2 regions of the Paraburkholderia sp. BR10937 genome follow, and region 2 is predicted to be linked to the other one. Evidence: predicted binding sites of a transcription regulator. Region 2 holds the regulator's gene; the other holds the start of a gene.
The links. Region 2 encodes HrcA, which represses chaperone genes, less so after heat shock. Its sites were predicted from a motif close to TTAGCACTCNNNNNNNNNGAGTGCTAA; they were not measured.
Positions count from the first base shown of each region.

Region 1: the regulator HrcA is predicted to act here: its motif matches at 4,403-4,429, upstream of groES (co-chaperone GroES).

Region 1 covers NZ_JBFRCL010000010.1:165,236-180,033, reverse strand. Annotated here, with positions in the region: gene AB4Y44_RS11350 (LLM class flavin-dependent oxidoreductase) at 1-1,097, opposite strand, end outside; gene AB4Y44_RS11345 (sulfonate ABC transporter substrate-binding protein) at 1,286-2,320, shown strand; gene groL (chaperonin GroEL) at 2,408-4,042, opposite strand; gene groES (co-chaperone GroES) at 4,069-4,359, opposite strand; gene AB4Y44_RS11330 (family 2A encapsulin nanocompartment cargo protein cysteine desulfurase) at 4,595-6,589, opposite strand; gene AB4Y44_RS11325 (family 2A encapsulin nanocompartment shell protein) at 6,564-7,496, opposite strand; gene AB4Y44_RS11320 (helix-turn-helix transcriptional regulator) at 7,612-7,875, opposite strand; gene epsC (serine O-acetyltransferase EpsC) at 7,875-8,837, opposite strand; gene AB4Y44_RS11310 (rhodanese-like domain-containing protein) at 8,883-9,350, opposite strand; gene AB4Y44_RS11305 (hypothetical protein) at 9,524-9,742, opposite strand; gene AB4Y44_RS11300 (ABC transporter substrate-binding protein) at 10,124-11,161, shown strand; gene AB4Y44_RS11295 (ABC transporter permease) at 11,166-12,266, shown strand; gene AB4Y44_RS11290 (ABC transporter ATP-binding protein) at 12,260-13,072, shown strand; gene AB4Y44_RS11285 (cytochrome c) at 13,105-14,316, shown strand; gene AB4Y44_RS11280 (acyl-CoA dehydrogenase family protein) at 14,614-14,798, shown strand, end outside.
Region 2 covers NZ_JBFRCL010000011.1:113,065-127,862, forward strand. Annotated here, with positions in the region: gene recN (DNA repair protein RecN) at 1-385, opposite strand, end outside; gene AB4Y44_RS11885 (NAD kinase) at 482-1,393, opposite strand; gene hrcA (heat-inducible transcriptional repressor HrcA) at 1,679-2,698, shown strand; gene hemH (ferrochelatase) at 2,904-3,971, shown strand; gene AB4Y44_RS11900 (RNA-binding S4 domain-containing protein) at 4,021-4,428, shown strand; gene grpE (nucleotide exchange factor GrpE) at 4,980-5,567, shown strand; gene dnaK (molecular chaperone DnaK) at 5,808-7,766, shown strand; gene dnaJ (molecular chaperone DnaJ) at 8,061-9,194, shown strand; gene pabB (aminodeoxychorismate synthase component I) at 9,250-11,157, shown strand; gene panB (3-methyl-2-oxobutanoate hydroxymethyltransferase) at 11,242-12,057, opposite strand; gene AB4Y44_RS11930 (deoxynucleoside kinase) at 12,123-12,815, opposite strand; gene folK (2-amino-4-hydroxy-6-hydroxymethyldihydropteridine diphosphokinase) at 12,812-13,351, opposite strand; gene pcnB (polynucleotide adenylyltransferase PcnB) at 13,424-14,798, opposite strand, start outside.

The DNA.
Region 1 (14,798 bases), on a different contig from region 2:
ATTTGCAGGCCGGAGTATCCGCCCACACGCTGCGCGAGCTGGCGAATCGTCAAGCCCTCGTCGCGCGCCCAGTCCACTACGCGCTGCCGCGCCGAACGGCTTGCGTTGCTCTCCGGAATCTCGGGCAACGGGCCGTCGGGATCGAAACCGGAGACGTCGTGACCGAGCGCGATCGATAGCGAGGCAATGCCGCTGTCGTAGTGCACGAAGCTGTCCAGGCGCTCGCGCTTCTCGCGCGCCTCTTCCAGCGAATCGCCAACCACGACGAACGCGCCGGGCAGGATCTTCAGATGATCGGGATCGCGGCCAACCTTTTCCATCCGCGCTTTCACATCGGCATAAAAGCGTTTGCCGGCTTCGAGATTCGGCTGCGCGGTGAAGACCGCCTCGGCCGTTTCGGCCGCGAGCTGCCGCCCGGCCTCCGACGATCCGGCCTGCACCACCACCGGCCAGCCCTGCGGCGGCCGCGCGATATTGAGCGGCCCACGTACGGAATAGTAGTCACCCTTGTGCGCGAGCACATGGAGCTTCGACGGATCGAAATATTCGCCGCTCTCCAGGTCGCGCACGAAAGCGTCGTCGGCCCAACTGTCCCAGAGGCCCGTCACGACGTCGTAGAACTCGCGTGCGCGGCGATAACGTTCGTCGTGCTCCACGTGTTCCTCGAGGCCGAAATTGAGCGCCGCGTCCGGATTCGAGGTCGTCACGAGGTTCCAGCCCGCGCGGCCGCCGCTCAAATGGTCCAGCGAGGCGAAGCGGCGCGCGACATGGTACGGCGTGTCGAACGTCGTCGAAGCCGTCGCGACGAGGCCGATCTTCTCCGTCACGGCGGCAAGCGCCGAGAGCAAGGTGAACGGTTCGAACGAGGTGGCGGTGTGGCTGCGCTTGAGCGCGTTGACCGGCATGTTCAAGACGGCCAGGTGATCGGCCATGAAGAACGCGTCGAAACGCGCACGCTCGAGCGTCTGCGCAAAGCGCTTCAGATGAGCGAAGTTGAAATTCGCGTCGGGGTATGCACCGGGGTAACGCCACGCCCCCGTGTGCAGGCTGACGGGGCGCATGAATGCGCCGAGATGCAACTGTCGATTTCGGTTCATCGCTTCGGCCACCGGAAAACGAAATTCACAACATACTCCGGATCGGCAAAATCCGCTGAGGGCGCCAGCGCAGATAAGCATCTGACAATATCTTGGTTGTGCCGATGTTGAAACAGATTAAGGTGAGAGGCGGATCGCCGCGCAAGCGCGGCAGTTTCAACGTGGACATTTAAATGGGCAACGGCACGATGTCGAACGACAACTACGAGAATCACAATGAACACACGGCAAAAAGCGCGCGCCGCAAGCTATTGAAGCTCGCTGCGGGGACCGCGACGGCCGCCGCGCTGCGTGGCGCAACGGGGCTCGCGAGCGCCGCCGCGTTGGCGCTTCAAAGTGGCGCGGCACGCGCGGGCGACGGCAAGGTCCTGCGCATCGGTTTCCAGAAGTACGGCAACTTCGTGGTGCTGAAGGCCCAGCGCACGCTGGAGAAGCGGCTCGCGCCGCTGGGCTTCACCGTGCAATGGCTCGAGTTTCCCGGCGGCCCGCAGTTGCTGGAAGGGCTTGCCGCCGGCGCGGTGGATGTCGGCACCGTGGGTGAAACGCCGCCCATCTTTGCGCAGGCCGGCGGTGTGGATTTCGTCTACATTGCAAGCGAGCCGCCCGCGCCGCAGGGTGAGGCCATCGTCGTGCACGAAGATTCGCCGATCCGCACGCCCGCCGACCTGCGCGGCAGGCGCGTTGCGTTCAACAAAGGCTCGAACGTGCACTATCTGCTCGTCAAGGCGCTGCAGAAAGCCAACCTCAAGTACGAAGACATCCAACCCGTCTATCTCGCTCCCGCCGATGCGCGCGCCGCATTCACAAGCGGCAGCGTAGACGCGTGGGTGATCTGGGACCCCTATCTCGCGGCGATCGAACGCCAGGCGAAAGTGCGTTCGATCGCGAACGGTGAAAACCTCGTTCGCAATACGCAGTACTACATAGCAAGTCGCAACTTCGCGACCGCGCATGCGGCTGTCCTGCATGCGGTCGTGGAGGAAATCGGCGCCGTGGACACCTGGGCGCGCGACAACGTTCCGACCGTTGCGGCTCAACTGTCACCGCTTGTCGGCCTCGACGCGCCGACGCTCGAACTCGCCCTCAAGCGCGCGAGCTACGGCGTGCAGCCCATCGACGCGGCCACGCTCGCCTACCAGCAGCAAATCGCCGATACGTTCTCCGAACTCAAGCTGATCCCGAAGAAGCTCGTGGTCGTCGATGCGCGCTGGCAATCCGCCTGAGCGCGCTAACGCCCGGTTGCCGAAACATGCCAGCCGCGCCTGGCGTCACGCCAGGGCGGCCTTCCCGCTCAGCCCAGCAAGCCCGGCCTAGAAGCCGAGATCGGCGCCGCCAGGGCCACCCACTGGCGACTGCGCCGCCGGGGCTTTAGGCGCCTCATGCACCGTGGCATCGGTCGTGAGCAGCAGCCCCGCCACCGAAGCCGCGTTTTGCAGCGCCGTGCGCGTGACCTTGGTCGGATCGAGCACGCCCTTTTCGACGAGATCGCCATATTCGCCGGTCGCCGCGTCGTAACCGAAGTTGCCCGTGCCTTCCGCGACCTTCGCCGCCACCACGCTCGCTTCTTCGCCCGCGTTGCTCACGATCTGGCGCAGCGGCTCTTCTAGCGCGCGCAGCACGATCTTCACGCCCGCCGTCTGGTCGGCGTTCTTACCCTTCAGGTCGAGGATCGCCTGACGCACGCGGATCAGCGCCACGCCGCCACCCGGCACGATGCCCTCTTCCACGGCCGCGCGCGTGGCATGCAGCGCATCGTCCACCCGGTCCTTCTTTTCCTTCACCTCGATCTCGGTGGCGCCGCCCACCTTGATGACGGCCACGCCACCCGCGAGCTTCGCCACGCGCTCCTGCAGCTTTTCGCGGTCGTAGTCGGAGGTCGCTTCCTCGATCTGCACGCGAATCTGCTTCACGCGCGCCTCGATGGCGCCCGCTTCGCCCGCGCCGTCAATCACCGTGGTGTTTTCCTTGCCCACCTCGATGCGCTTGGCCTGGCCCAGCTCCTGGAGCGTGGCCTTCTCGAGCGTGAGGCCCGTTTCCTCGGCGACCACCTGGCCGCCCGTGAGGATCGCGATGTCTTCGAGCAGCGCCTTGCGGCGGTCGCCGAAACCCGGCGCCTTCACGGCCACCGTCTTCAGCACGCCGCGAATGTTGTTGACGACGAGCGTGGCGAGCGCCTCGCCCTCGATATCCTCGGCGATCAGCAGCAGGGGGCGCCCTGCCTTCGCCACCTGTTCGAGCAGCGGCAGCAGGTCGCGAATGTTCGAGATCTTCTTGTCGTGCAGGAGGATGAACGGATTGTCGAGTTCGGCGACCTGCTTGTCCGGGTTATTGATGAAGTACGGCGAGAGATAGCCGCGATCGAACTGCAGGCCCTCCACGACGTCGAGTTCGTCGGCGAGCGACTTGCCGTCTTCCACGGTGATCACGCCTTCCTTGCCCACGCGATCGATCGCCTCGGCAATGCGCTGGCCGATCGACTCCTCGCCGTTGGCCGAAATCGTCGCGACCTGCGCAATCTCCTTGCTCGTCGTGGTGGGCTTGCTGATCTTCTTCAGTTCTTCAACGGCGGCCACCACGGCCTTGTCGATGCCGCGCTTCAGGTCGAGGGGGTTGAGCCCCGCCGCCACGTACTTCTGCCCCTCGCGCACGATCGCCTGCGCAAGCACGGTGGCGGTCGTGGTGCCGTCGCCCGCTGCGTCGCTCGTTTTCGAGGCGACTTCCTTCACGACCTGCGCGCCGATGTTCTGGAGCTTGTCGGCCAGTTCGATCTCCCTGGCGACCGAAACGCCGTCCTTGGTCACGACGGGCGCGCCGAAGCTGCGTTCGAGCACGACGTTTCGGCCCTTCGGGCCGAGCGTGACCTTGACGGCGTCGGCGAGCAGGTTCACGCCTTCGATGAGTTTGGTGCGGGCGATATCGCCGAATACGATGTCTTTGGCTGCCATGATGACGTGCTCTCTCAGGTTCTCGCTTATTGATTGACGACTGCGACGATGTCTTCTTCGCGCAGCACGAGGAGTTCGTTGCCGTCGACCTTCACGGTCTGGCCCGCGTATTTGCCGAACAGCACGCGGTCGCCCACGTTCAGGTCCGGCGCAATGCGGCGGCCGTCGTTGTCGCGGCGGCCCGGCCCCACGGCCAGCACTTCGCCCTGGTCGGGCTTTTCGGCAGCGCTATCGGGAATGACGATGCCCGACGCGGTGCGGGTTTCCTGGTCGAGTCGTTTGACGATCACGCGATCGTGCAGTGGGCGCAGGCTCATAGGTGGCTTCCTTGCGGTTATCTCTCGGTTATTCGCGGTGAAACTGGCACTCGCCTCGTGCGAGTGCTGATGGAAAACCGAGTATAAAAAGCCGACGCGCGCCGCTCCAATAACGGATTGGCAGATCGATATCTCACGAACGGGCTTATCGATATCGCGCGGAAGTGGAAAACGGAACGGGAGAGAGGAAAAGAGGAAGCGGAGCGGCGTCAGGCAACGCCGCTCCGGGGTCGTGTTACTGCCGCGGCGCCAGACCGCGAACGACCGACACGAGCGCATCGACTTCCTCGCACGTGTTGTAGAACGCGAGCGAGGGCCGCACAGTGGCTTCCAGACCGAAACGGCGCAGTATGGGCTGGGCGCAATGATGCCCCGCGCGCACCGCAATGCCTTCGCGGCCCAGCGCCTGCCCCACCTCTTCGGTGCTGTAGCCCTTCAGCACGAACGACAGCACGCTCGCCTTGTCGCGGGCCGTGCCCACGAGGCGCACGCCCGGCACCGGGGCGAGCACGCTCGTTGCGTAGGCAAGCAGATCATGCTCGTAACGCGCAATGGTCTCGATGCCAACGCGGCTCACATAGTCCAGCGCGGCGCCCAGCCCCACCGCATCGGCGATATTGCCGGTGCCCGCCTCGAAGCGCGACGGCGGCGGCTGGAACACCGTCCGCTCGAACGTCACGTCCTGGATCATGTTGCCGCCGCCCTGCCATGGCGGCATGTTTTCCAGCACCTCGCGCTTGCCGTACATCACGCCGATACCGGTCGGCCCATAGATCTTGTGGCCCGAGAACACGAAGAAGTCCGCATCGAGCGCCTGCACGTCCACGCGCATGTGCGAAATCGACTGCGCGCCGTCGACCAGCGCCTTCGCGCCCGCACGATGCGCAAGCTCCACGATCTCGTCCACCGGCACGACCGTGCCCAGCGCGTTCGACACCTGCGTGACCGAGACGATCTTCGTGCGGTCGTTGAGCAGCTTGCGGTACTCGTCCAGCAGCACCTGGCCTGAATCGTCGACCGGAATGACGCGCAGCCTGGCGCCCTTGAGCGCGGCGAGCTGCTGCCACGGCACGATGTTCGCGTGGTGCTCGAGATGCGAGACGATGATCTCGTCGCCCTCGCCCACGTTCTGCACGCCCCAGGTCTTCGCGATCAGGTTGATCGCCTCGGTCGTGCCGCGCACGAACACGATCTCTTCGGGCGACGATGCATTGATGAAGCGCTGCACCGTCTTGCGCGCATGCTCGTACGCGTCGGTCGCTCTTGCCGCGAGCGTGTGCGCCGCGCGGTGAATGTTCGAGTTCTCGTGCGCGTAGAAGTACGCGAGGCGATCGATCACGGCCTGCGGCTTGTGCGTCGTCGCGGCGTTGTCGAACCACACCAACGGCTTGCCGTTCACGCGCTCCTGGAGGATCGGGAAGTCGCGGCGCACCGCATTGACATCGAAAGGCGGATGCGCGCCGCGCAACGGCACGCCCGGGCTCCCGCCTGGCGCTGCCGCACGTTCGTCGAGAAAGTATCGCGCGGGGCCGCCGTTTGCATCGTAGTCCGGATCATTGAGCGTCAGCAAGCCGCGCAGCGCATCGTCGCCCGGCAAGCCGAACGCTTCGGGAGAGGCGAGCCCGCGCACCGGCACCTCGATATCGCGCGCCGTATCGCGCCAGCCGTTGCCCGCCGTTTCCGTGAAGTAGAACGGCGAACGCTCGCTCGTCGTGGCTCGCACGGGCTCGGGCGGCTCGGACACGGCGTACGCTTGCGGCACGCCAAGCAGCGCACCGCCCGCGCGCGGCTCCAGCGCCGGCGCGACCGTCACCGCGTTGTCGGGCAGCCCGTTCGCCGCCGCCGCATGCGGCGCGAGCGCGGGTACGCGATTGCCGAGCGAAAGCACGTGCGTGGGCGCGGAAGGCGCGAGATTCAAGCCCGGCGCCTTGCCTTGCGGCGGCGCGAAGCCCGGCACGCCTGTGCCGATGCCGCCCGGACCCGCGAGCGGCGAGCCCGCCGGCGCCGGATTGCTGACCGAGGCGAGTATCGGCGCGGCCGCGGGCAAGGCGGACGGCACGCCGCCTACCGCACCGCTGCCGGCCGCGATGCCAGGCGCGCCTGCGCCGCCCGGCAACGTGCTGAAGAACTCGTTGGCGAGCCGCGCGAGCGTGGCGGGATCCGGCAGTCCGCCCGGCAACGGCGGATGCGCGATCTCCGTTGGCTTAGCGGTAGGTGTCAGGGTAGTCATGGTACTTGCCGATTTCCACGTCATCGAGCACAGCCAGCGCATCCGGCGAATGAACCGCCAGCGAGCAGTAAAGCGAGATCAGATACGACGCGATCGCCTGGTTGTTGATGCCCATGAAGCGCACCGACAGCCCCGGCCCCTGCTCTCCCGCCACGCCCGGTTGATACAGGCCCACCACGCCCTGACGCTTGTCGCCCACGCGCAGCAGCAGGATCTTGGTCTTGCCGTCGGCAACTGGCACCTTGTCCGAAGGAATCAGCGGAATGCCGCGCCACGTAAGGAACTGCGAACCGAACAGGCTGACCGTAGGCGGCGGCACGCCGCGCCGCGTGCATTCGCGGCCGAATGCGGCAATCGCGAGCGGATGGGTAAGGAAGAACGCGGGCTCTTTCCAGACCTTCGTGAGCAGTTCGTCGAGGTCGTCGGGCGTGGGCGCGCCGGTCAGCGGAAAAATGCGCTGGTCTTCCTCGACGTTCGCCAGAAGGCCGTAGTCGGGATTGTTGATGAGCTGGCTTTCCTGCAACTCCTTGATCGTTTCGATCGTGAGGCGCAGTTGCTCCTTGATCTGGTCGTGCGGGCTGCTGTACAGGTCGGAAATCCGCGTGTGTACGTCGAGCACCGTGCTCACCGCGTTGAGGAAGTATTCGCGCGGCTGCTCTTCGTAAGGCACGAATGTCGTGGGCAGCGTGCCTTCGTCCTCACGCGCCGTGCAGGCGGCACGCACTGCTTCGGGATCCTTAACGCGGTTCAGACGATAAATACCGGCTTCGACCGGCACCCATTGCAGCAGGTGCGTAAGCCAGCGCGGCGTGATCGTGGAAAGCTGCGGGACGGTTTTGGTGGCATTCGCCAGTTGCCGCGCGGCGTTATCGCCAAGCGCGGTCTGGCCGCTCTGAATCGAGGACATGAACGAGGGCTCCGGTTACTTATAACGAAAACTGCTTTGCTTATGACGACGGCCGATTATCAGGAGCCAAGGCAGCCGGATCAACCGGCTATAGGCGGCAGCGTGCGGGGAAGACTCAGGGAGACAAGGTGCTGCCGGGAAGCGAGATGGCGCTCGGTGCGCCCGCGGTCTCACCCGCAAGCAGCTCCGCGATACCCACGCCGAAAGCCAGTGCAAGCTTTTCGACGGTGACGATCGAGGCGATGGCCGTGCCCCGCTCGATTTCGCCGACGTAGGTGCGGTTAAGTCCCGCATGCTCGGCGAGCCGCTCCTGCGACCAGGCCTGCGCCTCGCGCAGGCGGCGCACCGTGGCGCCGAAGTCATGGACGATGGCGCTCATCATGCCGCGCCCGTTGCGATTGCATCCGGGGCGGCGGTGCCGGGGCGTTCATGCGCCGGCGCGCGCACTTCGTGCCGGGAAATCGCCTGGGTGATATGCGCCCCCGCCGGCACGCTTTCGGTCAGCCAGACATTGCCGCCAATCACCGCGCCGCGCCCGAGCGTGACACGCCCGAGTATCGTCGCGCCCGCGTAAATGACGACCTCGTCCTCGACAATGGGATGACGCGGCAGCCCTTTCTCGAGATTGCCAGCCGCGTCGCGGGGAAAGCGTTTTGCGCCGAGCGTCACGGCCTGGTACACGCGCACGCGCTCGCCAATGATCGCGGTTTCGCCGATCACGACGCCCGTGCCGTGATCGATGAAGAACGCACTGCCGATCTGCGCGCCCGGATGAATGTCGATGCCGGTGGCCGCATGCGCCAGCTCCGAGATGATGCGCGCGAGCAGGGGCAAACCGAGCCGGTAGAGTTCGTGCGCGAGCCGGTGGTGAATCATCGCCAGCACGCCCGGATAGCAGAGCAGCACCTCGTCGACGCTGCCCGCGGCCGGATCGCCGTTGAACGCCGCGAGCACGTCGCTGTCGAGCAATCCACGGATGACTGGCAGGCGCTGCGAGAACGCACGCACGGCGGCCAATGCGCGTGCATCGATTTCGCCGTGATCGGCCTCCGCGTGGCGCGCCTTGTAGCGCAGTTCGAGCCTCGCCTGCGCCAGCAGTGCGTGCAGCGCGGCGTCGAGCGCATGGCCGACGTAGAAGTTCTCGCTTTCCTGGCGCAGGTCGGGCGGCCCGAGCCGCATCGGGAACAGCACGCCCTTGAGCGTTTCGACGACCTCGGCCAGCGCTTCGCGCGCGGGCAGGTCGCGCCCGCCCGGCTCCAGGGCGCGGCGCTGCAATTCCCGCCATTGCTGACGCACGCCCTGCAGCGCGTCGACGATTTCCGACACATGAAATACGGTCACGCCAGTTCTCTCTTCGTTATTCGTGGTGGGCGTGAGAAACAGGCTTTAATCCTGCACCCACGGTAAATCGTGAAAACGCCAGCCATTACGGCGCCCGCGCCGCCCGGCGTCGTCCAGGTCGCCTTCAAAGCCTTCGGTGACGTTGAACACATGGGTGAAGCCCGCCTTGGCCGCCGCCTCGGCGGCCTGTGCCGACCGGTTGCCGCTGCGGCACAGCAGGACGATCGCCGCGCTCTTGCCCGTCCTGGCCTCGAGTTCGCGCACGAAGCGCGGATTGCGCGTGAAGCTCGTGCCGGTGGCCCACGCCACATGCAACGTATCGGGCACGTGGCCAACGAACTTGCGCTCTTCGGCCGTGCGCACGTCCACGAGCACCGCTTCGCCCGCCTGATGGAGCGCCCAGGCTTGCTGCGGCGTCACGCTGCCCGCGTATGGCAGGCCGGCCGCCCGCGCGGCGCCGCGCGCCGCTTCCAGATCCGCGTGCAGCGGCTTTTCATGCAGTTCCACTGTCATCAGTGCCTCCTTAATGTGGACGGCAGCGCCCCGACCCTCGGAGCGCTGCCGCCTATAGCCATCAGGATTCCACTATGCGAGTGTGCCGCCGCAGTTCCAACCAATAAAAACTGATATGCAAATGGGCACCGGTGTCAGATGCAATCGTGCGAATTCGATCGCATGCGCCCTCGTCAACGTGACGCCGGCCTGCCGCGCTGGTCGATCCACAGTCGCGCCCAGCGCGAGGCGTACGCAATGGCGTGATCGGCCTCGAAGAAGTAATCGAGTGCGTCGAAAGTAAACGACGAACCGGGCGGCGACGACCAGTTTTCGATGGTCAGGTTCGCCGCGTAGAGTCCGCTCGGCAATGCGTGTGCGGACGCTTCGACTTCGTAGCCCTTATATCGCATGAAGGCTCCCGTAATGACAAACGCGGACACAAGCGCCCGCGGCACTTCATCGTGGTGCAAGAAGCGCGCGACGGCAAAGAAGCCTTTGGCGTTAGCAAATCAGCACGGGCATCACTTCGTCATCACGATGCACTTTGCCTGCATGGGCGGGAATATTCACGCTGAAACGTCCGATGACAAACGACAGCATATGGTTTGCGCAATTCATTATTTCGCGGCTAGCCAGATTCGGCATTACGCTGACATTCGATGTCGTTTTCCCATACTTACGTTATTTAATTAGGTTTACATACGATTCGATTAACGGCGACGCGTGCGCACGTATGCAGACCGCTCTCAACTCAAGTGCCCCTCCACTTCGATCCATACGGAGACCGATTCATGGCCGCATTGCACGGTTCCAGCCTCACCCCGCCCGCCCCGAACGGGCAACGCCGCAAATGGCTGCGCGCCGCCGGCGCGACCGCGCTGAGCGCGCCGGTTCTGACGCTCGGCCGCAAGGCATGGTCGGCGCCGGCGCTCAAGCCGTTCACCTTCGCGTGGGCGCCGAACGGCTTTTGCCTCACGCCCGTCGCCGTCGCGCAGGAACAGGGGTTCTTCGAAAAGAACGGACTGAAGGTCAATCTCGTGAGCTACGCCGGCTCGAACGACCAGTTGCTGCAAACGCTTTCCACCGGCAAGGCCGACGCTGCCGTCGGCATGATCCACCGCTGGCTCAAACCGCTGGAGGCGGGATTCGACGTCAAGATCATCAGCAGCGTGCATGGAGGATGCGTGCGCCTGATCGGCTCGAGCGCGGCGGGCGTCACGTCGCTCGCGGCGCTCAAAGGCAAGACCGTGGGGGTGAGCGACCTCGCCTCTCCGGGCAAGAACTTCTTCGCCATCCTCCTGCTCAAGCACGGCATCGACCCGGACCGCGACGTGAGCTGGCGCCAGTATCCCGCGGACCTGCTCGATGTCGCCGTGCAAAAGGGCGAGATCCAGGCCATCGCCGACGGCGACCCGAATCTCTATCTGCTGGAACGGCAACGTCCGGGCGCATACACGCATCTCGCCAGCAATCTTTCCGACGAATACGCGCACAAGGTCTGCTGCGTGATCGCCGCACGGGGCTCGCTCCTGCGCAGCGATCGCCCGACCGCTGCAGCGCTTGCGCGTGCGCTGATCCAGGCCACCGACTTCTCGCGCGAGAACCCGCGGGAAGCGGCGAAATCGTTCGCGAAGTACACGCCGAAGTTCGCCGAGGATGACCTTGTCAAGCTCTATTCGTCGCTCACCTACGATCACCATCCGACCAACGTCGATCTCCAGCAGGAGATCGCTTACTTCGCCGAGGACTTCAAGCGCGCCGGCGTGCTCAAGCCCACCACCGACCCGCAGCGCTTCGCCGCGGCCGTCTACACCAACGTACTGGGGTGACGCGATGACGACGCTCGAACAGGCTGCGCTGGCCCGCGCCGGCGCCAGCGACGCACTGGAGACCAGTGACGGGGCAGGCCAACCTTTCGCGAATGTCGACCTGCGGGGCCGCCGTTCTTCGGGGCAGCCAACCGTGTGGTACACCGGCCTCGCGGTGGCGGCGGCATGGGCCGTGTTCGGCGGCGTCACGCGCCTGTGGCCGAACCGCATCACCGGTTTTTCCGACTGGGCCTATACCGCCGAACTGGGCGCGGCCGCCTGGGCGATTGCGGCATGGCTCGCGCTGCTCGCGCTCGTGCTGCCCGCTCTGGAACGCAGCAGCGAGCGGCTGCGGCCCGCGCTGCGCGGCTTGAGAAAAGCGGGACCGTGGCTGATCGCGTTGCCCGTTGCGTTCACGCTCTGGGAGATCCTCACGGCGAAGACCGCGATCCTGCCTACGCCGTTCTTCGCACCGCCGCAGGCGCTCGTCGAGGTCTATCGCGACGACTGGGCGCGCCTCACCGATTGCGTGGTCCATTCGATCGGCCTGCTCGCCATAGGCTTTCTCTACGGCGGCGTGGTCGGATTCCTCATCGGCGTATCGATCGGCTGGTCGCGCGCCGTGGGCTACTGGGTGCACCCCGTCATGCGCGTGCTCGGCCCCGTGCCCGCCACGGCGCTGCTGCCGCTCGCATTCTATATCTTCCCGTCGAGCCGTTCCGCCGCCATCTTCCTGATCGCGCTCGCCACCGCGTTCCCCGTGACCGTGCTCACGTGGTCGGGAGTTGCGAGCGTGAACAAGGCGTATTACGACGTGGCCCGCACGCTCGGGGCAAGCCAGCGGTTCCTCGTGCTGCGCGTCGCCATTCCGGCTGCGCTGCCGCAGGTCTTCGTCGGCCTCTTCATGGGCCTGAGCGCCTCGTTCACGGTGCTCGTGACCGCAGAGATGATGGGCGTGAAATCCGGCCTCGGCTGGTACCTCACATGGGCGCAGGGGTGGGCGTCGTACTCGAACATGTACGCTGCGCTGCTCGTGATGGCTGTCCTGTTCTCGAGCCTCATCACCCTGCTCTTCCTCGTGCGCGATCGCACGCTCGTCTGGCAGAAAGGAACCGTCAAATGGTAAATGCCGCCGTGTCCCACGCCACGCCCTCGATTGCGCCCGAGTCGGCCATCCGGGGCGCGCAGATCACTGTCGAGCAGGTGAGCCACCGCTTCGACACGCCCAAGGGCCCGCTCGCGGTGCTCGACGACGTGACGCTCTCGGTCGCGCCGGGCGAATTCGTCGCGCTGCTGGGCCCAAGCGGGTGTGGAAAGTCCACGCTGCTGCGTCTCGTCGCGGGGCTCGAACCGGCGACGCAGGGCAGGCTTCTGCAAGACGGCGCGCCGATCGAGCGGCCCGATCCCTCGCGCGTCGTGGTGTTCCAGGACCCGACGCTCTACCCATGGCGGCGCGTGCGCGCGAACGTCGCGCTCGGGCTGCAGGCGCGCGGCGTGATCAAGCAGGAGCGCAAGCGTGTCGATGTCGAACTCGAACGCGTTGGCCTCACCGAATTCGCGGATGCCTTTCCGCACCAGCTTTCGGGCGGCATGTCGCAGCGTGTGGCGCTGGCCCGCGCGCTCGTCAACGATCCACGCCTGCTCGTGCTCGACGAGCCGCTCGGCAAGCTCGACTCGCTCACGCGTCTGGCAATGCAGAGCGAACTCGTGGAGCTCTGGCAGCGCGACCGTTTCTCAGCGCTGCTCGTCACCCATGATGTGGAAGAGGCGCTCTTTCTCGCCCAGCGTGTAATTGTGTTCAGCCCGCGGCCCGCGCGCGTCGCGGCCGAGCTGCATGTCAATCTGCCCTATCCGCGCCATCGCGGCGACCCGGCCTTCGCCGCGCTGCGCCGCGACGCCTTGCGCCACCTCGGCCTCGACGCGAGCTGGTAAGCGGTGCGGCACGCTTCACCCGAGGCGCAGCGATGAGCGAGCTGCTCTCCGGCAACGCCTGGCTCAACCCGTTTCTCGGCGCGCTGCAGGCTGCGCAGGTCGCACTCGGCAGTGTTGCGCACGCGCTCGGCGTCGCAGGCGACAGCCACGGCCAGCCCGCGTGGCCGTGGCCGAAACGGCTCGCCGTCGAGGTTCTGCTGATCGACGCGGGCGTCGCGCGCCGGCTCGCACTCGCGCTCGCCGCCACCGGCGGCGCACTGCTGCTCGCGGTCGCCGGCCTGTTCTGGCGCGGGCGGCGCATCGCGCTGTTCGCCGTGGCCGCACTCGCCGCCTGGTTCGCGCCGTGGCCCGACACCTCGCTGTGGCTCGCCGACGCCGTGCCCACCAGCTTCCAGACCACACCCTTCTCGGTCGAGGCGATCGCGCGTGGCGCTGCACACTATGCGCACGAGTGCGCGGCCTGCCACGGCGACACGGGCCGCGGCGACGGCCCGCGCGCCGCCACGCTCGTGCGCTGGCCGCCGACCGTCGTGGGCCCGCTGCTCGGTCATCGTCTGGACGGGGAATTGTTCTGGCGCGTGCTGCATGGCATGCACGCACGCGACGGCGCGCAATCGATGCCCGGATTCGAAGCACGCCTGTCCGATGCGCAAACGTGGGCCATTCTCGATTACCTGAAGGTGCTGGCCGCGGGCGGCGGCGCGCAGGACGGCGAAGGCTGGCCGGTGCCTGTGGCGCTGCCTGCACTAGACGTGCGCTGCGGCGACGCGCCGGCCGTGCCGCTGGCCAGTTGGCGCGCAGGACAGCGCGTGAGGGCCGTGGCCGTCGATGGGCCCGCGCCGCCTCTCGAAGATCCGCGCTGGCAAACGCTGCTGCTGTTCCGCGACGGCGCGTTGCCCGCGCCATCCGAAGCCGCGCGTTGGGCAGCGAATGGCGACGCCTCGTGTGTGGCCGTCTCCCCGGATGCGTGGAATGTGTTCGCGGGCATAGCGGGCGTGAATGCGCAAGCCTTCGCGGGCGCGCAGCTGATCGCCGATCGCGACGGCTGGCTGCGCGCCGAGGCGAAACCGGGCGACCCCGCATGGGCCAACGCGGCGCTGCTCTGCACAGCCGCCGGCGCGGGCGCAGAACGCGCTGAACGCGGCGGGCGCGTGAGCCGCGGGCGGTCCGATCCGCTCACTTCGCTACTGTTACGCATTGACGCGGAGCCGGTGCGTTACGTGAAGGGTGGCTACGTGCATTGATCGCGGCGCGGACAAACATCCCTTTCGTCGCGCACCTTCCGCTGCATCGAACAAATCGGAAAGGTAACGCGTATGATTCGGCATCCATATTATCTGACTTCGATATGCAAATCTCGATTTGATATTGGCCACGGCTCGCATCCCAAACCATAATGGCAACGAGCGGATGACACCGCCCGCGCGCTCCCGCAGTCCTGAAGCGCGACCTCTCAACCGTATCTGGATCGCTGCGGCTGCGGCCACTTCCGCCACACGGTGACGTGACCCGCGCTCGCGCCCCATGCAGGAGGTAACGTCTTGGGTACCGTACTGGAACAGCAAGCGCCGCAATCTTCGCTCACCCCGCAAGCGGGGTCGCCACTGCTCACCGAATCACTGCTGGAGCGCATCGGTGCCCGCGCGGCGCAGTACGACCGCGAGAACGCGTTCTTCGCAGAGGATCTGGCTGACCTCCACGCATCAGGCTTCCTGCGTGCAAGCGT
Region 2 (14,798 bases):
GGATGTCGACGAGCATTTCGCCCAGCTCGCGCAGTTGCGCGAGCGTGGCGGGCGTGCCGTTGATGAAGGCACGCGAGCGCCCGCCGCTGTCCACCACGCGGCGCATCATGACCGTGTGCTCGCCGTCGCCGTTCGTGAGCGCCTGCTCGTCGAGCCAAAGCGCGGCATGCGCGGGCACATCGAACTCGGCGGTGATGTCGGCGCGGGTCTCGCCCGTGCGCACCACGCTCGCGTCGGCGCGTGTGCCGAGCGTGAGGGCGAGGGCGTCGATCAGGATCGACTTGCCCGCGCCCGTTTCGCCGGAAAACACAGTGAAGCCGCTGTCGAATTCGAGGTCGAGCGCGGCGACGATCACGAAGTCGCGAATCGAGAGATGGCGAAGCATGGCGTCTGGTTCTGCTTTTTCTGGGTTGGCTTGGATTACCGTGGGACTGCTGGCTGCATGGCAACGGCCGCGCGCGCTTCACGCGAAGACGCGGGGTTAGTCCTCCGGATCGCCCTGCAGCGAGGGGTGCTCGTTCCAGTGCAGCTTCTTGCGCAGCGTGCGGTAGTAGCTGTAGCCGACCGGGTGCAGGAAGGGCACGGTGTGGCGCGAGCGGCGCACCTCGATCACGTCGTTCAGCTCCAGCGCCGTGAACGACTGCATGTCGAAATTCACGTTGACGTCGCGGCCCGCGACGATCTGGATGCTCACCTTGCAGTCATCGGGCAGCACGATCGGGCGGTTCGAGAGCGCGTGCGGCGCGATCGGCACGAGCACGATGCCTTGCAGCTGCGGATGCAGGATCGGCCCCTGCGACGAGAGCGCGTAGGCGGTCGAGCCCGTGGGCGTCGCGACGATCAGACCGTCGGAGCGCTGGTTGTACATGAAGCGGCCATCCACGTTCACGCGCAGTTCGGCCATGCCCGAAAAGCCGCTACGGTTCACGACCACGTCGTTGAAGGCAAGCGCGTGGTAAATCGGGTCGCCGTCGCGCGTGATGCGCGACTCCAGCAGTGAGCGCTCCTCGCGCTCGAACGAGCCGGCGAGCAGCTGCGGCACGACTTCCTGCATCTCGGAGAACGCGATGTCGGTAATGAAGCCGAGCCGCCCGTGGTTGATGCCGATGAGCGGCGTGCGGTAGGGCGCGAGCTGGCGGCCGATGCCGAGCATCGTGCCGTCGCCGCCGAGCACGACGGCCACGTCCGCGCGCGCGCCGATTTCGGCCGGCTGCAGCGCGGGATAGCCCTGCGCGCCAATTTCCTCCGCGGTCTGCGCTTCGAATACGACTTCGAAGCCGCGCTTCGAAATGGTCTGGGCGAGCGCCGTCAGCGGCTCGGCAATGCCTGGCGTATTGCTGCGCCCAACGAGCGCAACCGTCTTGAACTGGCTCTGGATCTTCTGGATCTGCATGCCGGCATTACACCATAGTCAGGTCACGAAAAGAACCTGGCGCAAGCCGGGCGCGGCCCGCCAGGCCTTGCGCGCTGCGCCCTTCAGCCCGAAGCCGGTGACACGGCGATGACACCGCGCCAGATACCGGGCGAGGGGGCGTGCGATGTGGCGTGCGATGTGGCGTGCAATCCGCCCGGCGACGGCGGCCGAAACCCGCCCCACCCCGCGCTGCAGGCCTGCCCGCCGGGCCCGGCATGGCGGCGTACTCGCGGCCAAAGCGCCATTAGGCTAAAATTTTGAGTCATGCTAGATCCCCGCGCACAAACCCTCCTCAAGACGCTGATCGAGCGCTACATCGCCGAAGGTCAGCCGGTCGGCTCGCGCACGCTGTCGCGCTATTCCGGCCTGGAACTGAGCCCGGCGACGATCCGCAACGTCATGTCGGACCTCGAGGAGCTGGGTCTCGTGTCCAGCCCGCATACCTCGGCCGGGCGTGTGCCCACGCCGCGCGGCTATCGCCTGTTCGTCGACACCATGCTCACCGTCGAGCCCAGCTCCGACGACGACGCGCTCACGCGCGCGGTGAAGACCACGCTGCGCCCCGGCGAGCCGCAGAAAGTCGTGGCGGCCGCCGCCAGCGTGCTGTCGAACCTCTCGCAGTTCGCGGGCGTGGTGCTGACGCCCCGGCGCAGCCACGTGTTCAAGCAGATCGAGTTCATGCGCCTGTCCGACAAGCGCATCCTGCTCATCATCGTGACGCCCGAAGGCGACGTGCAGAACCGCATCATGGCGACGCAGCGCGACTTCACGCCTTCCGAGCTCATCGAAGCCTCCAATTACATCAACGCGCACTTCGCGGGCCTGTCGTTCGACGAGGTGCGCCGCCGCCTGCGCGAGGAAATCGACGCGCTGCGCGGCGACATGACCACGCTCATGCACGCGGCCGTGACTGCGAGCACCGAAGAGCCCGAAGGCGGCGATACCCTGCTCATTTCCGGCGAGCGCAACCTGCTCGAAGTGGCCGACCTTTCTTCGGACATGGCGCGCCTGCGCAAGCTGTTCGACGTGTTCGACCAGAAAACCAGTCTCCTGCAGCTGCTCGACGTCTCGAGCCACGCGCAGGGCGTGCAGATTTTCATTGGCGGCGAGTCGCAACTCGTGCCGATCGAGGAAATGAGCGTGGTGACGGCTCCCTACGAGGTGAACGGCAAGATCGTCGGCACGCTCGGCGTGATCGGGCCGACGCGCATGGCGTACAACCGGGTGATTCCGATCGTCGACATCACCGCGCGCCTGCTCTCGCTCACGCTGAGCCAGAACTGAGCGCCGCATCGGGCACAGCGGGCATCGGGCACCCCCGCCTTTCCGACGATCATCCCCGAAAGGCATGGCCCGCGCCATCGGCCGGATGGCCAACGTGCGGCGGGGCGCTGCGTCGCGGCTGCGGTTTGGCCCGCCAGGACCGCCCGCTATAATGCTTGTTTCATGCAACCGTTGCTGCGCATTCGCGCGGCGCCACTGATCGCCTATGCGTTTCGACCTGGAGCGGCCTTCGCAGTCCGCCGCGGCGCATCGCGTCGCCGTGCTGCTCATCAACCTGGGCACGCCGGACGCGCCCACGCCGCGCGCCGTGCGCCGCTATCTCGCGCAGTTTCTGTCCGATCCGCGCGTGGTCGAGATTCCGGCGCCGATCTGGCAGGTCATCCTGCGCACGCTGATCCTGCCGTTTCGCGGCCGCTCGTCGGCGAAGAAGTACGCGGCGGTCTGGACGCCCGAGGGTTCGCCGCTGCGCGTGCACACGCAGAAGCAGACCGACGGCCTGCGCCACCTGCTGCAGATCAACGACTACACGGTCCTCGTCGATTACGCGATGCGCTACGGCACGCCCGACATCCCGGCGATGCTGAACCAGCTCAAGCTGGCGGGCGCGGAACGCATCCTGCTCATGCCGATGTACCCGCAGTACTCGGCGTCGACCACGGCCACGGCGTTCGATGCGGCCTTCGTCGCGCTGCGCCGCATGCGCAACCAGCCGGAAATCCGCACGGTGCGCGGCTATCACGACCATCCGGCGTATATCGCGGCGCTCGCGGCGCAGGTGCACCAGTACTGGCACGCGCACGGCAAACCCAATTTCGCGGCGGGCGACCGGCTCGTGCTGAGTTTTCACGGCGTGCCGAGCCGCACGCTCGATCTGGGCGACCCGTACCACGACCAGTGCCAGCAAACGGCCGCGCTCCTCATGCACGCGCTGGAGCTGACGCCGGTCGAATGCCGGGTGACTTTCCAGTCGCGCTTTGGGCGGGCGCAGTGGCTCCAGCCGTACACGGCGCCCACGCTGCGGGAACTGGGCGCGGGCGGCGTGCGGCGGGCGGACGTGTTCTGCCCCGGTTTCACGGCGGACTGCCTGGAAACCATCGAGGAAATCGGCATGGAAGTGCGCGACGAGTTCCTGCACGGCGGCGGCAAGGAGTTTCACCGCATTGCGTGCCTGAATGCCTCGCCGGCGTGGATCGCGGCGCTAGGCGAGATTGTTGCGCAGCACCTGCAGGGCTGGCCCGTGCAGGCCGCGGCGCCGGCAGGCGCGGTGGCCTGACCGGGCGAGTCGAGCGTGAACTGAGCGGCGCACATCCGGAAAGCTTCTGATGAACTACAAGATTTCGACCGAACCTGGCGCGCGGCTGCGCATCGATAAATGGTTATGGGCGGCGCGTTTCTTCAAGACGCGCTCGCTCGCCTCCGACGCCGTGGGCAAGGGGCGCGTGCGCATCGGCGGCGACGCCGTGAAGGCGTCGAAGGACGTGCGCGTGGGCGACCTCGTCGAAATCGAGATCGATCACGTGGTCTGGGAGGTGCAGGTATTGGGTATTTGCGAGATGCGCGGACCCGCCAGCATCGCGCAGACGCTTTATGCGGAAACCGAGGCCGGGCGCGAGAGGCGCGCGGCGGAGCAGGACCGGCGCCGGCTCTTTCGCGAACCGGCTGCCGTGTTGCAGGGCAGGCCGACCAAGCGCGACCGCCGCACTATCGACAAATTTTCGCGTGAGGGTTGAAGAGCGCTTCCATCGTCGCGTGCACGCCCCCGTATTCCGTCGTGTTTTCGTTCACGGCGCCCGACATGCAGATGGTCGTAGTTCCGGCGATGAGTACCAGAGCGACCACCGATATGGCAAAGGTCAGTTTCACGGTACTCCCCTTGGGATCGCAGCAAAACGGCCAGTTTCGGAGCCCGGTTAGCGTTTTTATGCGCGGCGATGCCGCTAAAAAATGTGCTGACCGTGGGCCCATTCGGTGCGGTGCCAGGCTCAGGGTAAACGCGCCATGAGCAGCACCTGTTCCTGAGTGTAGGTCAGGGATGTCCCTTACTCAATTTCATTTTTGCGGCGCTGCAGTAATGGTTGTTACGAGCGATTTCGCGGCCTGGATGTCTGCATAAAAAAGCCGCAATAGCCCCTTGAAACAAGCGATCCGGCACCCATGTGCAGTCGCAATGTACGAAGCCTCTGTCGCGTCGGCGCAACGACGGTCGGCGCAGCAGAGCGGGTTGCGTAAAGGCGCCCGCAGCTTTGTTCCCCTTTTTCACTATTCAACGACGTTCAGCGACATGGAAAACACGCAAGAGAACCCGACGAGCCAGAACCCCACGCCCGCGGACGAGGCGTCGCAGGCAGCCCAGCCCCAGGCGGCTGAAGCGGTCGAGCAGGCAGCCCAAGGCGGCGTGGACCAGAACGCTGCGGCGCTTGCCGAGGCCGCACTGGCCGAAGCCCAGGCGAAGATCGCCGAATTGCAGGACGCCTTCGTCCGCGCCAAGGCCGAGACCGAGAACGTGCGCCGCCGCGCGCAGGAAGACGTCGCCAAGGCGCACAAGTTCGCGATCGAAAACTTCGCCGAGCACCTGCTGCCGGTGATGGACAGCCTCGAAGCCGCACTCGCCCATAACTCGGACGACCTCGCCAAGGTCAACGAAGGCGTCGAGCTCACGCTCAAGCAACTCACCGGCGCGCTCGAGAAGGGCAAGGTCGTCGCCATCAACCCTGTGGGCGAGAAGTTCGACCCGCACCGTCACCAGGCCATCTCGGTGGTGCCGTCCGAACAGGAAGCGAACACGGTGGTCAGCGTGCTGCAAAAGGGCTATGTGATCGCCGACCGCGTGCTGCGTCCGGCGCTCGTGACCGTTTCGGCACCGAAGTAAGAAAGATGTAAGTCACGCGACGGCCTGAGGGAAGCAAAAAAGGCCCGCGATTGAAAAAAATGATGGAACGCATAGCCCAAACCCCTTGAAATCGCCGTAACGGCACTTATTTGGGCAGCAGTTCCGTATTGAAGTGGACGCCAGCCGCGCACAAGGGAAAACGCGGCTCGAGCATGCAGTTACCTGCGCAGCGCGAAAGCGGCGTCCGCACAGCGACCAAATTCTGGAGATTTGACAAAAATGGGCAAAATCATTGGTATCGACCTCGGCACCACCAACTCGTGCGTGGCGCTGATGGAAGGCAATCAGGTCAAGGTGATCGAGAACTCGGAAGGCGCCCGTACGACGCCGTCGATCATCGCCTACATGGACGACAACGAAGTGCTGGTCGGCGCACCGGCCAAGCGCCAGTCGGTCACCAACCCGAAGAACACGCTGTACGCGGTCAAGCGCCTGATCGGCCGCCGCTTCGAAGAGAAGGAAGTGCAGAAGGACATCGGCCTGATGCCCTACAAGATCGTCAAGCACGACAACGGCGACGCCTGGGTCGAAGCGCACGGCACGAAGCTCGCGCCGTCGCAGGTTTCGGCCGAAGTGCTGCGCAAGATGAAGAAGACCGCTGAAGACTACCTCGGCGAGCCGGTCACCGAAGCCGTGATCACGGTTCCCGCGTACTTCAACGACAGCCAGCGTCAGGCCACCAAGGACGCCGGCCGCATCGCCGGTCTGGAAGTCAAGCGCATCATCAACGAGCCGACGGCAGCCGCACTCGCGTTCGGTCTGGACAAGGCCGAAAAGGGCGACCGCAAGATCGCCGTGTTCGACCTCGGCGGCGGCACGTTCGACATCTCGATCATCGAAATCGCGGATGTCGACGGCGAAATGCAGTTCGAAGTGCTCTCGACCAACGGCGACACGTTCCTCGGCGGTGAAGACTTCGACCAGCGCATCATCGATTACATCATCGGCGAGTTCAAGAAAGAGCAGGGCGTCGACCTCTCGAAGGACGTGCTCGCGCTGCAACGCCTGAAGGAAGCCGCTGAAAAGGCCAAGATCGAGCTGTCGTCGGGCCAGCAGACCGACATCAACCTGCCGTACATCACGGCGGACGCCTCGGGTCCGAAGCACCTGAACCTCAAGTTCACGCGCGCCAAGCTGGAAGCGCTGGTCGAGGAACTGATCGAGCGCACCATCGAGCCGTGCCGCATGGCGATCAAGGACGCAGGCGTGAAGGTCGGCGACATCGACGACGTGATTCTCGTTGGCGGCCAGACGCGTATGCCGAAGGTGCAGGAGAAGGTGAAGGAGTTCTTCGGCAAGGACCCGCGCCGTGACGTGAACCCGGACGAAGCCGTGGCCGTTGGCGCCGCGATCCAGGGCCAGGTGCTCTCGGGCGACCGCAAGGACGTGCTGCTCCTCGACGTGACCCCGCTCTCGCTCGGTATCGAGACGCTCGGCGGCGTGATGACGAAGATGATCAACAAGAACACCACGATCCCGACCAAGCACGCACAGGTCTACTCGACGGCGGACGACAGCCAGTCGGCCGTGACGATCAAGGTGTTCCAGGGCGAGCGCGAAATGGCAGCGGGCAACAAGCTGCTGGGCGAGTTCAACCTCGAAGGCATTCCGCCCGCACCGCGCGGCGTGCCGCAGATCGAAGTGACCTTCGACATCGACGCGAACGGCATTCTGCACGTGGGCGCGAAGGACAAGGCCACCGGCAAGGAAAACAAGATCACCATCAAGGCGAACTCGGGCCTGTCGGAAGCCGAAATCGAGAAGATGGTGAAGGACGCCGAAGCCAACGCGGAAGAAGATCACCGTCTGCGTGAGCTGGCCGACGCGCGCAACCAGGGCGACGCACTGGTTCACAGCACGAAGAAGGCCGTGGCCGAGTACGGCGACAAGATCGACGCCTCCGAAAAGGAAAAGATCGAAGCCGCGCTGAAGGACCTCGAAGAAACGCTGAAGAGCTCGTCGGCCGACAAGGCGACGATCGAGGCGAAGGTCGAGGCGCTGTCGGCAGCGTCGCAGAAGCTCGGCGAAAAGATGTACGCCGACATGCAGGCGCAGCAGGCAGGCGCGGCCGGTGCCGCCGGCGCGGGTGCCGCAGGTGCCGGTGCGGCCGAGCAGGGCGCGCAGAACGACGCCGACGACGTGGTCGACGCCGAGTTCAAGGAAGTCAAGAAGGACTAAGCCGGTTCGTGGCGGTCATGACCGTTCTGCCTGATCAGCGAACGGTCGTGATCCGATCAAAGCGGCTACGAAAGCGGCCGCATCGGTTACGATGCGTGTCAGCATTGCAGCGCCTGGCGAGCCAACCGGCTCTCCGGGCACATTTGTTTTATGGAGGCTGTTCTCTTTCAGGGGCCGCCGCGGCGTGAGAAGCGCCTGTGCGGATGTTCAGGGGAACGGCAAACGGGTCACGAGATCCAGCATTCAAGAGGAGCCGGCGCGCGCCGTGAAGCGCGAGGCCGGCGTTGAACCGATATGGCGAAACGGGATTACTACGAGGTTCTGGGCGTCGCGAAGAACGCGGGCGACGACGAAATCAAGAAGGCGTATCGCAAGCTCGCGATGAAGTATCACCCCGACCGCAATCCGGACAACAAGGATGCGGAAGAGCATTTCAAGGAGGCCAAAGAGGCCTACGAAATGTTGTCGGACTCGCAAAAGCGCGCCGCTTACGACCAGTACGGCCACGCCGGCGTCGATCCCAACATGGGCGGCGCGGGTGCGCAGGGCTTCGGCGGTTTCGCGGACGCTTTCGGCGACATCTTCGGCGATATCTTCGGCCAGGCCGCGGGCGGCCGTGGCGGCCAGCGCGGCGGTCCGCAGGTGTATCGCGGCGCGGACCTGCGCTACAGCATGGAAATCACGCTGGAGCAGGCGGCGCACGGCTACGAGACGCAAATCCGCGTGCCGGGCTGGAGCGGTTGTGAAGTCTGTCACGGCTCGGGCGCGAAGCCCGGTACGAAGCCCGAAACCTGTCCGACCTGCCATGGTTCGGGTTCGGTGCGCATGTCGCAGGGCTTTTTCAGCATTCAGCAGACCTGCCCGAAGTGCCACGGCACGGGCTCGTACATTCCCGAACCTTGCACGAACTGCCACGGCGCAGGCAAGGTCAAGGAAACCAAGACGCTCGAAGTGAAGATTCCGGCGGGCATCGACGACGGCATGCGCATCCGCTCGGCCGGCAACGGCGAGCCTGGCATCAACGGCGGGCCGTCGGGCGATCTGTACGTCGAGATCCACATCAAGCAGCACGCGGTGTTCGAGCGCGACGGCGACGACCTGCACTGCCAGATGCCGATTCCGTTCACCACGGCGGCGCTCGGCGGCGAGATCGAAGTGCCGACGCTCGCGGGCCGCGCATCGTTCACGGTGCCCGAAGGCACGCAGTCGGGCAAGACGTTCCGTCTGCGCGGCAAGGGCATCAAGGGTCTGCGTTCGAGCATCGCCGGAGATCTGTATGTGCACGTCCAGGTGGAAACGCCGGTCAAGCTCACCGATCACCAGCGCGAGATGCTGCAGCAGTTCGAGAAGTCGCTCGTGGAAGGCGGTTCGCGCCACAGCCCGCAAAGCAAGAGCTGGTTCGACCGCGTGAAGAGCTTCTTCGACTGATGCGCTTTTCCGGCGTCACCATGCAGCAGCAGGTCAATTGCAGGTAGTTAGCGTAATGGCAGTCAATTCTGGCGGCGCGACGGGTGATGCGACGAGTGTTGCAACTTTCGCGCTGCTCGACGACGGCGACTCGACGGCGGCTAGCCGTTCGAGCCGCCTTTATACGGGGTTCGTGCGCGAGCTTGCATGCGAGCGTGCGGCGGACCTCGACGCGGTGTGCGCGCAAGCGAATGCCGAACTGGGCAAGGGACTTCACGCCCTCGTGATCGGTGACTACGAGTTCGGGCGCACGCTCGAATTCGCAAAGCGCGACACGAGCGCATCCATCGAAACGCAGCACGGCCACGCCGCGCTGCGTTTTTTATTGTTCGAACGCTGCGAAACGCTCTCGCGCGAGGAAGCCGACGCGTGGCTTGCGGCGCAAGAGGGCAGTGAAGCGCCTGCGCCAGCGGGCGTGGCGGGTGTGACGATCGGTGTCGATCGCGAGCGCTTCGAGCAGGACATCGCCGCCGTGCAGGATGCCTTGCGCGCGGGCGACTCGTATCAGATCAACTACACCTACCGGCTCGGCTTCGAGGCGTACGGTTCGCCGCTCGCGCTTTACCGGCGCCTGCGCGAGCGTCAGCGCGTGCGTTACGGCGCGCTGATCGCGTTGCCGGGCGACCGCTGGGTGCTCTCGTGCTCGCCGGAGCTGTTCGTGGAGAAGCGCGGCAAAACGTTGCGCGCGAAACCGATGAAGGGCACGGCCGCGCGCAGCGCCGATGAGGAGCAGGACGCCGCCGCCGCGCGTTTTCTCGCCAACGACCCGAAGAACCGCGCCGAAAACGTGATGATCGTCGACTTGCTGCGCAACGATCTCTCGCGCGTCGCGCAAACCGGCTCGGTGCGCGTGCCGGCGCTCTTCAGCGTGGAGCCCTACGCTTCCGTCTGGCAGATGACCTCGACCGTGGAAGCCACGCTGCGCGAAGGCACGACATTCACCGCCGCCATGCGCGCGCTCTTTCCGTGCGGCTCGATCACGGGCGCGCCCAAGCACCGCACGATGGAGCTGATCGAAGCGCTCGAACATGCGCCGCGCGGGCTTTACACCGGCACGATAGGGTGGCTCGAAGCGCCCTCGGCAGGCGAGGCGTGTGGCGACTTTTGTCTCTCGGTCGTGATCCGCACGTTGACGCTCGATGCGCCTTCGAGGGGTACGGGCGGCACGCGGCGCGGCGAAATGGGCGTCGGTGCGGGCATCGTGCTCGACAGCGTGGCCGCCGACGAATACGAGGAGTGCCGCTTGAAAGCCCGCTTTCTGACCGACGCCGACCCGGGCATCGAATGCTTCGAAACGATGTACGCGACGCGCGCTGACGGCGTGCGTCACGTGGAGCGTCACCTCGCGCGTCTCGCGGCGAGTGCGGCGTGGCTCGGTTTCCCGTGCAACGTTCAAGCGTTGCGAACGCGCATCGACGAAACCTGCGCCACGTTTGCAGACGAGAACGCGCCGTACCGGGTGCGCCTTGCGCTCGGCAAGAGCGGGGCGGCGACGCTCACCAGCGCGCCGCTTGCTGCGCTCGCGCACGACACCGTGGGCGTGCTGCTCGCGCCGGATCACGGCTTTGCGCCGGTCGAATCCGCCGACGCGCTGTTGTTGCGCAAGACCACGCGCCGCGCCGAATTCGATCGCGCATGGCGCGAGGCCGAAGCACAGGGCGGCTTCGACATGCTGTTCTTCAACGAGCGCGGCGAGCTGACCGAAGGCGGCCGTTCGAACGTGTTCGTGAAGCTCGACGGCAGGTGGTTCACGCCGCCGCTCGCCGCGGGCGTGCTGCCGGGCGTGATGCGCGGCGTGCTGCTCGACGACGAAGCGTTCGGCGCACAGGAGCGTGTGCTCACGCACGACGACGTGCTTAACGCCGAAGCCCTGATGCTCACGAACGCGCTGCGCGGTGCCGTGCCGGCGCGCTTGATTCGATGAAGCGGCCGTAGCAGACCACAAAAACAAAGCGCGCCCCTTCAGACGGAGCGCGCTTTTTTCATTCTGCGAAGCAAAGTCGGCGGATCAGAACACGTGCTCGGGCCCCGGGAACGTGCCTTCCTTCACGGCCTGCACATACGCGCGCACGGCCGATTCGATATCGGGCTGGCCCGTCATGAAGTCCTTCACGAAGCGCGGCCGCTTGCCGGGGAAAATGCCGAGCATGTCGTGCAGCACGAGCACCTGGCCCGAGCAGTCCACACCTGCGCCAATGCCGATGGTCGGAATGCGCAACTGCTTGGTCACTTCCGCGCCGAGCGCCGCGGGCACGGCCTCGATCACCACGAGCTGCGCGCCCGCGTCCTGCAGCGCCAGCGCGTCGCGAATCATCTGCGTGGCGGCCGCATCGCTCTTGCCCTGCACCTTGAAGCCGCCGAACGCGTGCACCGACTGTGGCGTGAGGCCGATGTGCGCGCACACGGGCACGGCGCGCTCCACCAGCATCTTCACCGTGGGCGCGAGCCATTCGCCGCCCTCGATCTTCACCATCTGCGCACCGGCGCGCATGAGCTTCACCGAGTTCGCGAACGCGTCTTCGGGCGTGCCGAAGCTGCCGAACGGCAGATCGGCGATGATCAGCGCCCTGGTTTGCGCACGCGCCACGCAGGCCGTGTGATAGGCGATGTCGTCGATGGTGACGGGCAGCGTCGTGGTGTGCCCCTGGAGCACGTTGCCGAGCGAGTCGCCGATCAGCACCGTATCGACGCCCGCGCGGTCGCACAGCGCCGAGAAGCTCGCGTCATAGCACGTCAGCATGGCGATGCGCTCGCCCGCATCGCGCATGGCCTGGAGTTTGGGCACGGTGACCGCGCTGCGGCTCGTTTCCTGCAGGTAACTCATGGGGAAATCCGTTGGGAAAGGGAAAACGGGAGGGGCTGCGCCGTTCGATCGCGCCGATGAGGCGGTTATAGCGACGTGCCCTTGACGAAGGATTCCTTGCGGCCGCGCATCGTCTCGATACGTTCGGCGACGAGCTCGAGGTCCGCATCGGAACCTGGCAGATCCAGATGCTCCGCGCCGACGGTGAGCACCGGCGCATGATCGTAATGATAGAAAAAATCGTTGTAGCTGTCGCACAGCGCTCGCAGGAACGCACTCGAAATAGCCAGCTCGCGCGGCAATGCCCGCTTCTGGATGCGCGCATACAGCGCCTCGGGGCTCGCCTGCAGATAGACGACGAGGTCAGGCGCGGGCGCGGATGACGTGAGGCGCGAGGCGAGCGCGCGGTAGAGCGGCAGTTCGTCTTCGGCGAGTGTGAGGCGTGCGAACAGATCGTTGCGTTCGGCAAGGAAATTCGTCACGAGCGGCACGCCCGCTTCGCGGCGCGCGGCCACGTCGCGCGAAAGCTGCTCGCGCTGCAAGGCGATATGCAGTTGCGCGGCGAGCGCATGCGACGAGGGCGCGGTGTCGCGATACACGCGCTCGAGAAACGGATTGTCGGCGTTCGATTCGAACAGCGTCTGCATCGACCAGCGTTCGGCCAGACGCGTCGCGAGCGTGGTCTTGCCCGCGCCGATCGGCCCTTCGATCACGATGTACTGGAGCGCGGCTGGCCGCGTGGCGCGCGCGCTGACGACGGGCAGGGGTGTCGTGCTCATCGGCAGTTGCCGGAGGGTGGGGTGTCCGGCGCAGGCGCCGTGCCCATGCACTGGCACAACGGCTTGACCTTCTCGATGCGCTGGTCGGCCACGGCGGCGAGGTAGGCGCTGGCCGGCCCCTGGCCCGGAATCACGAGTTCGGGATCGATCTCGACGAGCGGCACGAGCGCGAACGCGCGGCCCGTCATGCGCGGATGCGGCACGACGAGGTCGGTTTCGTCGATGGTGGCGTCGCCGTAAAGCAGGATGTCGATGTCGAGCGTGCGCGGCGCGTTGCGAAAGGGACGCTCGCGGCCGAAGTGATGCTCCACGCGCTGGCACAGGCCGAGCAGCGCGTGAACGTCGAGACTCGTCTCGATCTTCACGACGCAGTTGTAATAGTCGTCGCCGCCCGCGTCGATGGGCGCGGTGCGGTACAGACTCGATTTGGCGACGACGGTGAGGGTGTGCTGTTGCGCGAGGCACACCACCGCGTCTTTGAGGGTCTGGCGCGCATCCCCCAGATTCGCGCCAATTCCCAGCCAGGCAACCGTCATGGCTTCACTTCCTGCGACTTATGTTGCGGTTCGACGCATGTGCGCCGCGGCAAGCCGCGACGCCGCATGGCGTCAGTCCTCGTGCGGACCGGCGTGGCCGTCATAGTCCGCACTGCTGGCTTCATGCACGTCACCGGCTGCGCCGGCTTCCGATACAGCACCTTCGCCCGTTCTGCGGCTCTTCGCGCCGCCGCGGCGGCGGCGTTTGCGCGGCGAGCGCTCCTTGCCGCCCTGCGCGAGAAGCGTCTCGCGCTCGGCGTTGTCGCCGGAAATGAAGTCCGTCCACCATTGGCCGACTTCGGCGTCCAGCTCGCCCGATTCGCAGCGCAGCAGGAGGAAATCATACCCCGCTCTAAATCTTTGGTGTTCCAGCAGCTTCAGCGCACCGCGGCCGCGCTTTTCGAGGCGCAGCTGCAGGCCCCAGATTTCGCGCATGTCCGACGAAAAACGACGGTGAATCGCCAGTTTTTCCGTTTGCGCGTCGATCACGTCGTCCATCGCGCGATGCAGCGCCGGCACGGGCAATTCGCCTTCGGCCGTGTATTGCTGCCAGCGTTGCTGCACGTCGTGCCACAGCAGCGTGGCGAACAGGAAGCCCGGCGACACGGGTTTGCCTGCGCGCACGCGCGCGTCGGTGTTCGACAGCGCGAGCGTGATGAAGCGCTCGCCTTGCGGCTGTTCGAGCACGACGTCGAGCAGCGGCAGCAGGCCGTGATGCAGCCCTTCCTTGCGCAACCACTTGAGGCACTCGAGCGCGTGGCCCGAGAGCAGCAGCTTGAGCATTTCGTCGAAAAGACGCGCGGCCGGTACGTTGTTGATGAGGTCCGCGAGCTTCACGATGGGCTCGCGCGTGTGCTCCTCGATCTCGAAGCCGAGCTTCGCCGCGAAACGCACCACGCGCAGCATGCGCACCGGGTCTTCGCGATAACGCGTGGCCGGGTCGCCGATCATGCGCAGCAGGCGCGCGCGCATGTCGGCCATGCCGTTGTGGTAATCCAGCACGGTTTGCGTGGCCGGATCGTAGTACATCGCGTTGATCGTGAAGTCGCGGCGCGTGGCGTCTTCGTGCTGCTCGCCCCAGACGTTGTCGCGCAGCACGCGGCCGCTCGCATCCACGTGGTGCGTCTTGCGGTCGAGTTCGTCGCGGCGCATGCGCTTTGCGGGCGCCGGAGCGGGCGCTTCGGCATCGGCAGGCGGCGCATCCACGAGCGCGCGGAACGTCGAGACTTCGATGATTTCCTGGCCGAACTGCACGTGCACGATCTGAAAGCGCCGGCCGATGATGCGCGCGCGGCGGAACAGCTTCTGCACCTGGTCGGGCGTGGCGTCCGTGGCGACGTCGAAGTCCTTGGGCGCGACGCCGAGCAGCAGGTCGCGCACCGCGCCGCCCACGATGAACGCGCGGAAGCCCGCCTGCTGCAGACCGTCGGTCACGCGCACGGCGTTG